Regions from separate parts of the Nonomuraea sp. NPDC046570 genome, predicted to be linked through region 1. Evidence: riboswitches for the same ligand, from Rfam matches in the RefSeq annotation. Region 1 holds a riboswitch; each other region holds the start of a gene.
The links. Region 1 has a riboswitch for cyclic di-AMP ahead of ABZ911_RS26035 (serine hydrolase). Riboswitches for the same ligand answer to the same signal wherever they lie in the genome.
Positions count from the first base shown of each region.

Region 1 (3,265 bases):
AGGAGGCTCGCTACCGAGCACTGGCGCGCGGGTTGCGGATCCTGGAAGCCGTCGCGGACGGCCGCGGAGGCTTGACCGTGACCGAACTTGCCGAGCTCACAGGAACGGACAAGAGCTCCGTCTCCCGGCTCGTCGCCACGCTCGTCGACCTGGGCTTCCTCGCCCGCCTCGACAACAGGCGCGTCGTCCTGACCGGCCGGGTTCTGAGCCTCGCGAAAGGGTTCCAGAAGCAGTACAACCTGAGCGAGATCGCCCGGCCGTACCTCCAAGAACTCTGCGATGTGGTCGGTGAGACCGTGATCCTCACGATCCGCCAAGGCGACTACACGGTCAGCATCGAGCAGATCGATCCGGAGCAACCGTTCCGGATGGTCCCGCACATCGGGAACCTCGCCCCGTTACACGCAACCGCCGCAGGCCGCGCCATCCTCTTCGCCCTTCCGGTCGTCGAACAGCACCGCATCCTCGACGATCTCCGCGACGCCCCGGTCGAGCATCCCGAAGTCCGGCTCGACCGCGAGAGCTGGGCACGCGAGTTGGAGCTCGCCCGAACGCGAGGGTTCGTCTGGATCCCGCGAACCGACGACGTAGAACGCGTCGCAGCGCTCGCCCAGGACCGGAACGGCCTCCCGCTCGCGGCCGTGTCCATCTACGGCCCGAAGTACCGCATGCAGAACCGCGTCACCGAGCTCGGACGCGAAGCGCGCGCGACCGCGGCGAAGATGTCACGCGCGGCATACGGGATCCGCGCACGCGAGCACAGCCGGTGACCGCTACTGAACCCGCCACCATCGCGTGGGGCGGCACTCGCGCCACCATCGATCCCATCGGCGCCACCCTCACCGGGCTCCGGCTCGGCGACGAGTCGATCCTGGCGGGCCCCGGCCGGGTCGCGCCGGAATTGGGCCACCACGGCGCGGTCCTCACCCCCTGGCCCAACCGCCTCGCCAACGGCAGGTACGAGTTCGCGGGGCGCGCCTATCAACTCCCTATCAACGATCCGGCGTACGGCCACGCCCTGCACGGCCTCGCGTTCGACCAGCTGTGGGCGCTGGAGCGCCGGAGCGCATCGTCCGTCTCGTTCGGCCGCGTCGTAGGAGGGGTCGACGGGTATCCGTTCCTTGTGCGCGTGACCGTCACCTACACGGTCACGGCCACGGGTTTGCGCTGCGACGCGGCGTGGGTCAACATCGGCGATCAGATCGCTCCGTTCGGCATCGGGTTCCACCCCTACTTCAGACCGGGACCGTCGCCGCTGACGGATTGGATCCTGAAGCTCACCGCGCCAAGCTACCTCGAGACCGACCCGCTCTCGGCTCTCCCCACCCGGCGGCGTCTCGTGGACAACTCCGGGTTCGATTTTCGAGAGGGCCGCGCGCTCGGTCCAGATCGGTTCAGCGTTGCGTACGCGGTGGCTCCCACAGAGGATGCAGGAGACATCACACTCTCCGATCCGGCCGGTTTGACCCTCACGATCCGCACCTCCCCAGCATTCCGCTGGATCCAGGTGTTCTCAGGCGACCTCCCAAGCAAGCACCTCACCCGAACTGGTGTCGGGATCGAACCACAGACCTGCCCGCCGAACGCGTTGGCGACGGGAACGGATCTGATTGTCCTCCAACCCGGCGAGTCCGGCTCGGCAGCATGGTCTGTGGATGGAGCGCCCTCGGACTGATTCACAGGCTCTCAGGCCGTCATCAGTGACTCTTCGCCATTTGCACGATTTATACCATTTTGGTACTTTTCGGGCATTGTGCTGCGAACCATCGACACGTTCGTTGCCATTTCATTGCCCGGACCGCGCGTCGCCTGAGGCCACCACCGCAGGACGACACTCGGCCGCCGAGTCCGTATCCACGGAGCCGGGGACCCACTTCCCCTGGGGTGAATCGGACGCAGCTCAGCTGCGCCGTAGGGCACTTCCCAGCCCGAACCCGTCAGCTAACCCGGTAGGCGGCATGGAAGCAAGGAGCAACCCCTTCATGCCCACGCATCTCAAGAACCGGCTGAGCCACGCGCTGCTCGGCGTCGTCATCACCGCAGGCGCCGTCACCTCCGTCGCCACTCCCGCACAGGCCACCCCCCAAGCAGGCTCCGTCGTTTCGCCGGACTCCCGTTCCCACGTTCCAGCCGTCGCCCCGGACGCCCCAGCGGTGCTCGGCCGTGCGGCCCACCTGATCGACGCCAAGACCGGCAAGGTCCACTTCAGCAAGAAGGCCGACCTCCGCACCCCCGTGGCCAGCATCACCAAGGTGATGACCGCCTACACCGTGCTGAAGGAAGCCAAGCCTGCGGACGTGGTCGAGGTCACCTCTGCGGATGTGCGCTACGCCTCGAAGGGTGGCGCCTCGGTGGCGGACCTGCGCGCCGGCGACCGGCTGACTGTGGAGACCCTGCTGCATGCCCTGCTGCTGCCCTCCGGCGCGGACGCCGCCCACGCGCTGGCCCGCGCGTACGGCCCCGGCGTCGACGCGTTCACGGCGAAGATGAACGCCAACGCCCGCGAGCTCGGCATGAAGGACACGCTGTACGTCAACGCCGACGGGATGCCCGCCAAGGGCGGCGGCTACTCCACCGCACGTGACCAGGTGCGGCTCGCCCAGGCTGCGCTGGACAACAAGACGATCAGGAAGGTCAGCTCCACCCAGTACCATTCGGTCCCCGCGACGGCGGAGCACAGCGCCTACTCCTGGCGGAACACGAATCGCCTTCTCCGCACCCCGGGCGCCGTCGGCCTGAAGACCGGCTACACGCGTGCCGCGGGCTACACCCTCGCCTTCGCCGCCGATGGTGACGGCCGTCGGCTGGTCGGCGTGATTCTCGGAGAGACCAGCTCCAGCCGCCGCTTCGAAACGGCTCAGGCGCTCCTCGACTGGGCGGCGACCAGCAGGCAGCCCTGACATGTGAACGGCATGCGCCGGGCCGGAATCCTTCGCTCACTGGCCGGGCCGGGTGATGACGGTTTATGTCCGGGGCGGGGTTCTGATCCCGCGAACCGGCCCCCAGCATTCTTCTAGGACACCCCCTGATAACCGCTGGCCTGCAGGGTGAACAGTCTCGCGTACTCCCCCGCCGCCGCCATGAGCGCCTCGTGCGTCCCGCTCTCGATGATCTTCCCGTCGGACAGGACCACGACGAGGTCGGCGTCCCTGACCGCGCTCAGGCGGTGGGAGATGAGCAGGCTCGTCCTGCCCTCTCGGTGCCCGCGGAGGTCGTGGTGGATGGCGTGTTCGGCCTCGGCGTCGAGGCCCGAGCTCGGTTCGTC
Region 1 is NZ_JBEYZF010000018.1:27,061-30,325, reverse strand. Features, by position in the region: gene ABZ911_RS26045 (IclR family transcriptional regulator) at 1-770, shown strand, start outside; gene ABZ911_RS26040 (hypothetical protein) at 767-1,675, shown strand; cyclic di-AMP (ydaO/yuaA leader) riboswitch at 1,831-1,971, shown strand; gene ABZ911_RS26035 (serine hydrolase) at 1,983-2,900, shown strand; gene ABZ911_RS26030 (ABC transporter ATP-binding protein) at 3,014-3,265, opposite strand, start outside.

Region 2 (3,265 bases), on a different contig from region 1:
CTGCGCTACGACCCGCTCACCGAGGAGTGGGTGGCGATGGCGGGACACCGCCAGGGCCGTACGTTCCTGCCGCCCGCCGACGAGTGCCCGCTGTGCCCGTCCCGCCCCGGCCACCTGACGGAGATCCCGGCGCCGGACTACGACGTGGTGGTGTTCGAGAACCGCTTCCCCTCCTTCTCCACCAATCTCGGGATTTATCAGGATGCGGGGGGGCTTAGTGAGGTTCGGCCGGGAGTGGGGCGGTGTGAGGTGGTGTGCTTCACCGCGGAGCACTCCTCGTCCTTCTCCCAGCTGTCCGAGGCGCAGGTGGGGCTCGTCATGGAGGCGTGGGCGGACCGTACCGCCGAGTTGTCCGAGATCCCGGGCGTGGAGCAGGTCTTCTGCTTCGAGAACCGCGGCTCCGAGATCGGCATCACGCTGGCCCACCCGCACGGGCAGATCTACGCCTACCCCTATGTCACGCCGCGCACCCGGCAGCAGCTCGCCGCCGCCGCCCGGCACACCGGCGGCAATCTGTTCGCCGACATCCTGGCCGCCGAGCGGGCCGCGGGCGTCCGGGTGGTGGCCGCCAACGAGCACTGGACCGCGTTCGTGCCCGCCGCCGCGCGCTACCCGTTCGAGGTGCACGTGTACCCGCACCGGCAGGTGCCCGACCTGGTCGCGCTGACGCCGGAGGAGCGCGCGGCGTTCGGCCCGCTGTACACCGGCGTGCTGCGGGCGCTCGACGGACTGTTCGGGGTGGTCATGCCGTACGTCTCCGCCTGGCACCAGGCGCCCGTCCGGGAGGGTCGTGACCTGGCGTATCTTCACCTGGAGCTGTTCAGCATCCGGCGGGCGCCGGGGAAGCTGAAATACCTGGCGGGCTCGGAGTCGGCGATGGGCGCGTTCGTCAACGACGTGCTCCCCGAGGAGGCGGCCGGGATGATTCGATCACAGGTAGATCACTAATTGGTCGCAGCTTGGACTCGCGTGACCAGCGGTTTACTACTAATATCCCTCTCGCACCGACTGCCACAGTCGTGCCGCCTAATCCTGGGCGTGCGCCCCAGGAGCCGGGGACCCATGCATCTGGGGTGAATCCACTTCGGTGGTAGGGCAAGCCTTCTCCCGCCCGAACCCGTCAGCTAACCCGGTCGGCAGAAGGAGAGGAGCTACGTGGTGGCCCAGTCCCCCACGTCCCTGGCCGCCGGCGTGCTCGTCGCCGCGGCCCTGGCCTTCGGCCCGGCCGCCCCCGCGGTCGCCGCCCCCAAACCGACCGAAGCCGAGTTGCGTGCCGAGCTGAAGAAGCTCAACAAGCAGGTCGACACGCTCATCGAGACCTACAACGCGAGCCGGGTCGACCTGACCGAGGCGCGCGGAGACGAGAAGACGGCCAAGCGACGCCTCACCGAGGCCCAGCAGGAGCTGGTCAAGGCCGAAGGACAGGCGGCGCAGATCACCCAGATGCGCTACCAGGCCGGCGACGGCGGCCTGCCCGCCCTGCTGATGTCCACGAGCCTCAGCAACGCCGTCCTGCTGGAGCAGCTCAGGGCCGAGCAGAACGCCGTCGTCGCCACCGTCACCGCCACCCGCGACGCCAGGAAGCTCGCCGCCGACCAGGCCGCCTCGCTCACCGTCAAGATCCGCGACGACTCGAAGAAGGTGGCCGGGCAGCGCGCCGAGGCCGAGGACCTGATCAAGGACATCGAGAAGAAACTCGAAGACCTCATCCCGTACGGCTCAGGCCGTAACTCCGACGGAAGCTGGGCCCCCCAGCTTCCGTCCGGATCCGACAACATCACCCTGCGCACCCGCCAGATGCGGGAACTCCTCAAGAAGACCTTCACCTTGCCGCACGAGGTGGGCTGCTACCGCGTGGACAACAGCGGAGAGCATCCGCTGGGGCGGGCCTGCGACTTCATGTTGAGCACCGGCGGAAGCACGCCGTCGGCCGTCAACCAGACCCTCGGCGACCAGATCGCGGCGTGGGCGGTCAAGAACAAGGACAAGCTCGGCGTCAAGTACGTGATCTGGAAGCAGCGCATCAACCAGGGCTCGGGCTGGCGCTCCATGTCCAACCGCGGCAGCATCACCGCCAACCACTACGACCACGTCCACATCTCCATGCACTGAACGCCCGCGGTCCCCTGGGCCCTGGCGATCACGGCGAGCGCCCTCGTCGTGATCGCCCTGGTGGCCGGCGCACGCGGCGGCCGAACGAGCGCTGCGCATGGTCATGGTCGGCGCCTCCCTCACCGGCTGACGGCGGTCAGGCGGAGCCGGTGAAGAACAGGGACACGGCCGCGTCCCGGGCCAGGAGGAAGCCCACGATCGCCACCGTCCAGCTCACCATCGAGGCCGCGTTCCTGGTCATCCACCCGCGTAGCCGTACCAGCTTCGGCTCCAGGCTCTCGCGGGCGACCGCGCGCAGGGCCAGCAGGAACAGCGGGGGCAGGATCATGACGAGGACGTAACCGCCGAGCACCGGGATCCAGGTGGCCGCGGCCAGGTCCGAGGCGGTCATGATCCCGACGGCGGCGAGGTACGGCAACATGGTCGCGACCTCGACCAGCCCGGCGGTCAGGCCCAGCAGCACCATGGTCCGCGGCCCGCCGATCTTCGGCTCGAACGTCCGCGGCGGTTTGCCCAGTTTCGCCCGCCGCTTGGGGTCGAGCCGGAAGCTCAGCAGGAACAGCCCGACGCCCAGGGCGAGCTGGAGCCAGTACACGGGCGGGCTGCGCAGTGCGTCGCCGTAGTTGTCCAGCAGGGTCGACAGCCCGAGCATCAGCGCGACGCCGACCAGGTAGTAGAACACGGCGATGGTCGCCAGGTAGATCAGCAGGCGCGACACCTGCGACCGCTCGGCGGCCAGCAGCAGGTACACGGGGATGCCCAGGGTGCCGAAGCTCGTGCTGTCCACGATGGCGAGGGCGGCCAGGGCGAGCAGCAGACCGATCGACATACTCAGATCATCCCGGCCCCCGGGATGCCCCTACTCCGCCTGTACGCCGAAACAGGCGTACATCTTTGTGACTACAGCCGCGCCACCAGGCTCTTCGGCGCGACCATCCGATAGGCGTCCGTGACGATCTCGGCGACCTCCGGCCAGTCCACCTGCACGTCCAGGTAGACGCCGAGCCAGCCGCGGTGCCCCACGTACGGCGGGCGGAAGAACCGCGCCGGGTCCTCCGCCACCAGCGCCTCCTGCACGCCCGGCGGAGCCGCGCACCAGAAGCCGAGCCGGTCGTCATGGTGATGGTCGGCGTAGGTCACGAAGGTCTTCTTG
Region 2 is NZ_JBEYZF010000022.1:23,967-27,231, forward strand. Features, by position in the region: gene galT (galactose-1-phosphate uridylyltransferase) at 1-948, shown strand, start outside; cyclic di-AMP (ydaO/yuaA leader) riboswitch at 1,014-1,153, shown strand; gene ABZ911_RS28995 (hypothetical protein) at 1,159-2,112, shown strand; gene ABZ911_RS29000 (GAP family protein) at 2,249-2,941, opposite strand; gene ABZ911_RS29005 (MmcQ/YjbR family DNA-binding protein) at 3,013-3,265, opposite strand, start outside.
Region 2: it holds a riboswitch for cyclic di-AMP, as region 1 does, so the genes downstream of both, ABZ911_RS28995 (hypothetical protein) here and ABZ911_RS26035 (serine hydrolase) in region 1, are expected to answer to the same signal.

Region 3 (3,265 bases), on a different contig from region 1:
GACTGGGCGGGCTGGCCGCGCAGACCAGGGTCGAGGTGACCGTCGTCTTCGACGGCGCCGAGCTGAACGCCCCCGTACAGGTCGTCGCCCCACGCGGGGTGCGGGTGATGTTCAGCGCGCCGGGCGAGATCGCCGACGATCTGATCCGGCAACTCGTCCGGGCCGAACCGCAGGGCAGGGCCATCGCCGTCGTCTCCTCCGACCGCGAGGTGGCCGAGTCGGTGCGCCGGATGGGCGCGAGGCCGGTGTCCTCGGCGCTGCTGCTGCGGCGGCTCGGCCGAGCATAGGTCACGAATCAGGCGATACGGCTCGCCGAGGGTCGCCACTTCTGTACTATTTCGCCCCAGGTATGATCACTGGGAGGGCGAGGCTTGTGAGGTTTGGCCGGGTACCTGCTGCCGCGGGTCTCGCGATCGGGATGCTGCTGACGCTGCCGTTGAACGGCGCCGCGGCCGATCCGAAACCGACCATCGCCCAGGCCAAGCGGAAGCTGGCGAAGCTCAACGACCAGGCCGACAAGGTCGTCGACCGCTACAACGGCGCCACCGACCGGCACGCCAAGGCCAAGAAGCTCTACGCGAAGCTCAACGAGAGCTACAAGACCAAGCTGGCCACGGTGAAGGACCTGCGCTCCTCCCTGGTCACCCTGGCCGTCGACTCCTACCAGGTGGGCGAGGTCACCTCCTGGCCGGCGATGCTGGGCAACGGCGACCCCACGGCGATGCTCAGCAGCCTGGCCATGGCCGACCAGATCGCGTCCGAGCGGGCCCAGACGCTGGCCGCCTTCGACCAGGAGAACCGCGCGCTGAAGAGCGAGCGCGACAAGGCCAAGCTGGCGCTCGCCGAGGCCGACAAGTCGCGCGACGAGGTCCTGGACGAGAAGGAGAAGGTCCTCAAGCTCATCAAGGAGCAGAAGAAGCTGCTGACCCGCCTGGGCGCGTACCGCAAGGGGAACCCCAACAGCACCGGGATCAAGTACACCGGCTCCGCCTCCGGCAACGCGGCCTCCGTGCTGAGCTTCGCCTTCGCCCAGGTGGGCAAGCCGTACGTGTTCGGCGGGACCGGGCCGGGCGGATGGGACTGCTCGGGCCTCACACAGGCCTCCTGGCGCGCGGGCGGCGTGTCGCTGCCGCGCACCACCTGGTCGCAGTGGTCGTGGGGGGCGAGCCGCAAGGTGTCCATGGACGCGCTGCAGCCCGGTGACCTGATCTTCAGCGAGGGCCTCGGGCACGTGAGCATCTACGCGGGCGGCGGCAAGATCGTCCACGCGCCGCAGACGGGCGATGTGGTCAAGGTCGCCACGCTCTCGTCGTACGGCAGGCGCATCGTGGGCGCGATCCGCCCCTGAAGCCCGTGTGACTAACGTGACACAAGGGACCTGACTGGCCGTGTGAACCTCCCCATGTGACCAGGGTCACATTAGGGTAACGGAACCCCAGGGCCACCGGGGATCCACCACTTTGCTCGCCTCCTGACACTTGACCGACGCTTTGCCAGGCCATGACGCGCCGAGTACCTTCTGGCTCCGCGGCGAACAAGCCATGGCGTCGCACGAATCAAGATCCGCCGGTCACCGCCACCGAGGCGAGAGCCGTACCCCGATTGAGCGGGGCGGTGACCTGCCGAATCCGTGCGGCCAGGAGCACGGAGCCGGGGACCCACCAGATCCCAAGAGGGATCAAGGGGTGAATCGGCGCCCAGCGCGCCGTAGGGCGACTTCCACGCCCGAATCCGTCAGCTAACCCGGTAGGCATTCGTGGAAGTCTCTAGGAGACGATTCTGTCTACCTCCCTGCACGAAACCCGTCTGACCCGCCTTGCCCTCAGTGGCGTCGCACTCACCATGACGGTGACCGCCGGAGGGTTCGTCCTTCCCGGCACCGCGGCCCAGGCGGCGACGACGAAAACGGCCACAGCTTCCGCGGACGGCTCCGTGAAGTCCGCGAAGCAGGCCAGAACCGCTCGGCAGAAGGCGAGGGCCGGCAAGGCCGTCGCCATCGCCAAGGGCCAGATCGGCGACCCCTACCGCTACGGCGGCACGGGTCCCGGCGCCTTCGACTGCTCAGGTCTCGTCCAGTACGCCTGGAGCAAGGCCGGGGTCAAGATCCCGCGCGTGACGCACAGCCAGTACGCACGCATCAAGAGGAAGGTCTCCTGGGGCAGCCTCAGGCCCGGTGACCTGATGTTCTTCCGCGGGCGCGGCCACGTGGGCATGTACGTCGGCGGCGGGAAGATGGTCCATTCGCCGAGCACCGGCAAGACGGTGCGGATCGAGAAGCTCAACCGCTGGCGCAAGGCCTCCTTCGCCGGCGCGGTCCGTCCCGGCGGCTAGCCTGCCGGCCGCACGACCCCGGAACTCGGCGTGAGCCCGGGGAGAGCGCCCCGGCCTCCCGCGACACGGAGGCCGGGGCGTTCGCGTCCTGCCACTACGATCGGGACGTGTCCGTGCAGGTGAGCCGCAGAGCAGCGCTGGCGGCCGGGCTCGCGCTGCTGGCCGGCGGCTCGGCGGGGCGCGCCACACCGCCCGAGGCGCGCGGCCTCTGGGAGGGCGGCACCCGGATCGTGTACGGCAGCCGCTCCCTGATCGTCGGCCATCCCGGCGCGGACCCCGGCCTGCTGCGCGACCTGGCCTCCCGGGCCGACGCCGCGGGCCGTACCGTCGCTGAGCTCTTCGGGCGACCGCCGCGCCCGCTCGTCGTGGTGCCCGACACCACCGCGCGGGCGGCGGCGCTGGCCGGGGCGGGCGCGGTCGACGGGCTGGCCGCGCTGGCCGACGGTGACCGGGTGATCGTCGTCCCCGGCGCGTTCTCCCGCCTGACGCCCGCCGGACGCGGCGTCGTGCTCGCCCACGAGCTCACCCATGTGGCCGCGGGCGGCGGCGAGGTGCCCGTGTGGCTGCGCGAGGGCCTCGCCGACTACGTCGGCTACCGGGACGCCGGGCTGCCCGTCCCGGTCGCCGCCGCCGAACTGGCCGCCGAGGTGCGCGCCGGCAGCCCGCCCCGCGACCTCCCCGGCCCCGCCGCCTTCGCCCCCGGCGGGGTACGGCTCGCGCAGGCCTACCAGGAGGCGTGGCTGGCCTGCCGGCTCCTCGCGGGACGATTCGGCGAACAGGCCCTCGTGAGGCTCTACGGTGATGCGCGGGAGCGCGGCGTCTCGGCCGCGCTGTCCACGCTCGGCCTGTCGGTGGCCACGCTGACGGCGGCGTGGCGCGAGTATGTGCGCAGGGAACTGGCGTGAGGGAGCGGCGGATGGTCGATCAACGGCGG
Region 3 is NZ_JBEYZF010000002.1:184,774-188,038, forward strand. Features, by position in the region: gene ABZ911_RS04460 (NYN domain-containing protein) at 1-287, shown strand, start outside; gene ABZ911_RS04465 (NlpC/P60 family protein) at 419-1,348, shown strand; cyclic di-AMP (ydaO/yuaA leader) riboswitch at 1,611-1,768, shown strand; gene ABZ911_RS04470 (C40 family peptidase) at 1,843-2,331, shown strand; gene ABZ911_RS04475 (hypothetical protein) at 2,439-3,236, shown strand; gene ABZ911_RS04480 (M48 family metallopeptidase) at 3,248-3,265, shown strand, end outside.
Region 3: it holds a riboswitch for cyclic di-AMP, as region 1 does, so the genes downstream of both, ABZ911_RS04470 (C40 family peptidase) here and ABZ911_RS26035 (serine hydrolase) in region 1, are expected to answer to the same signal.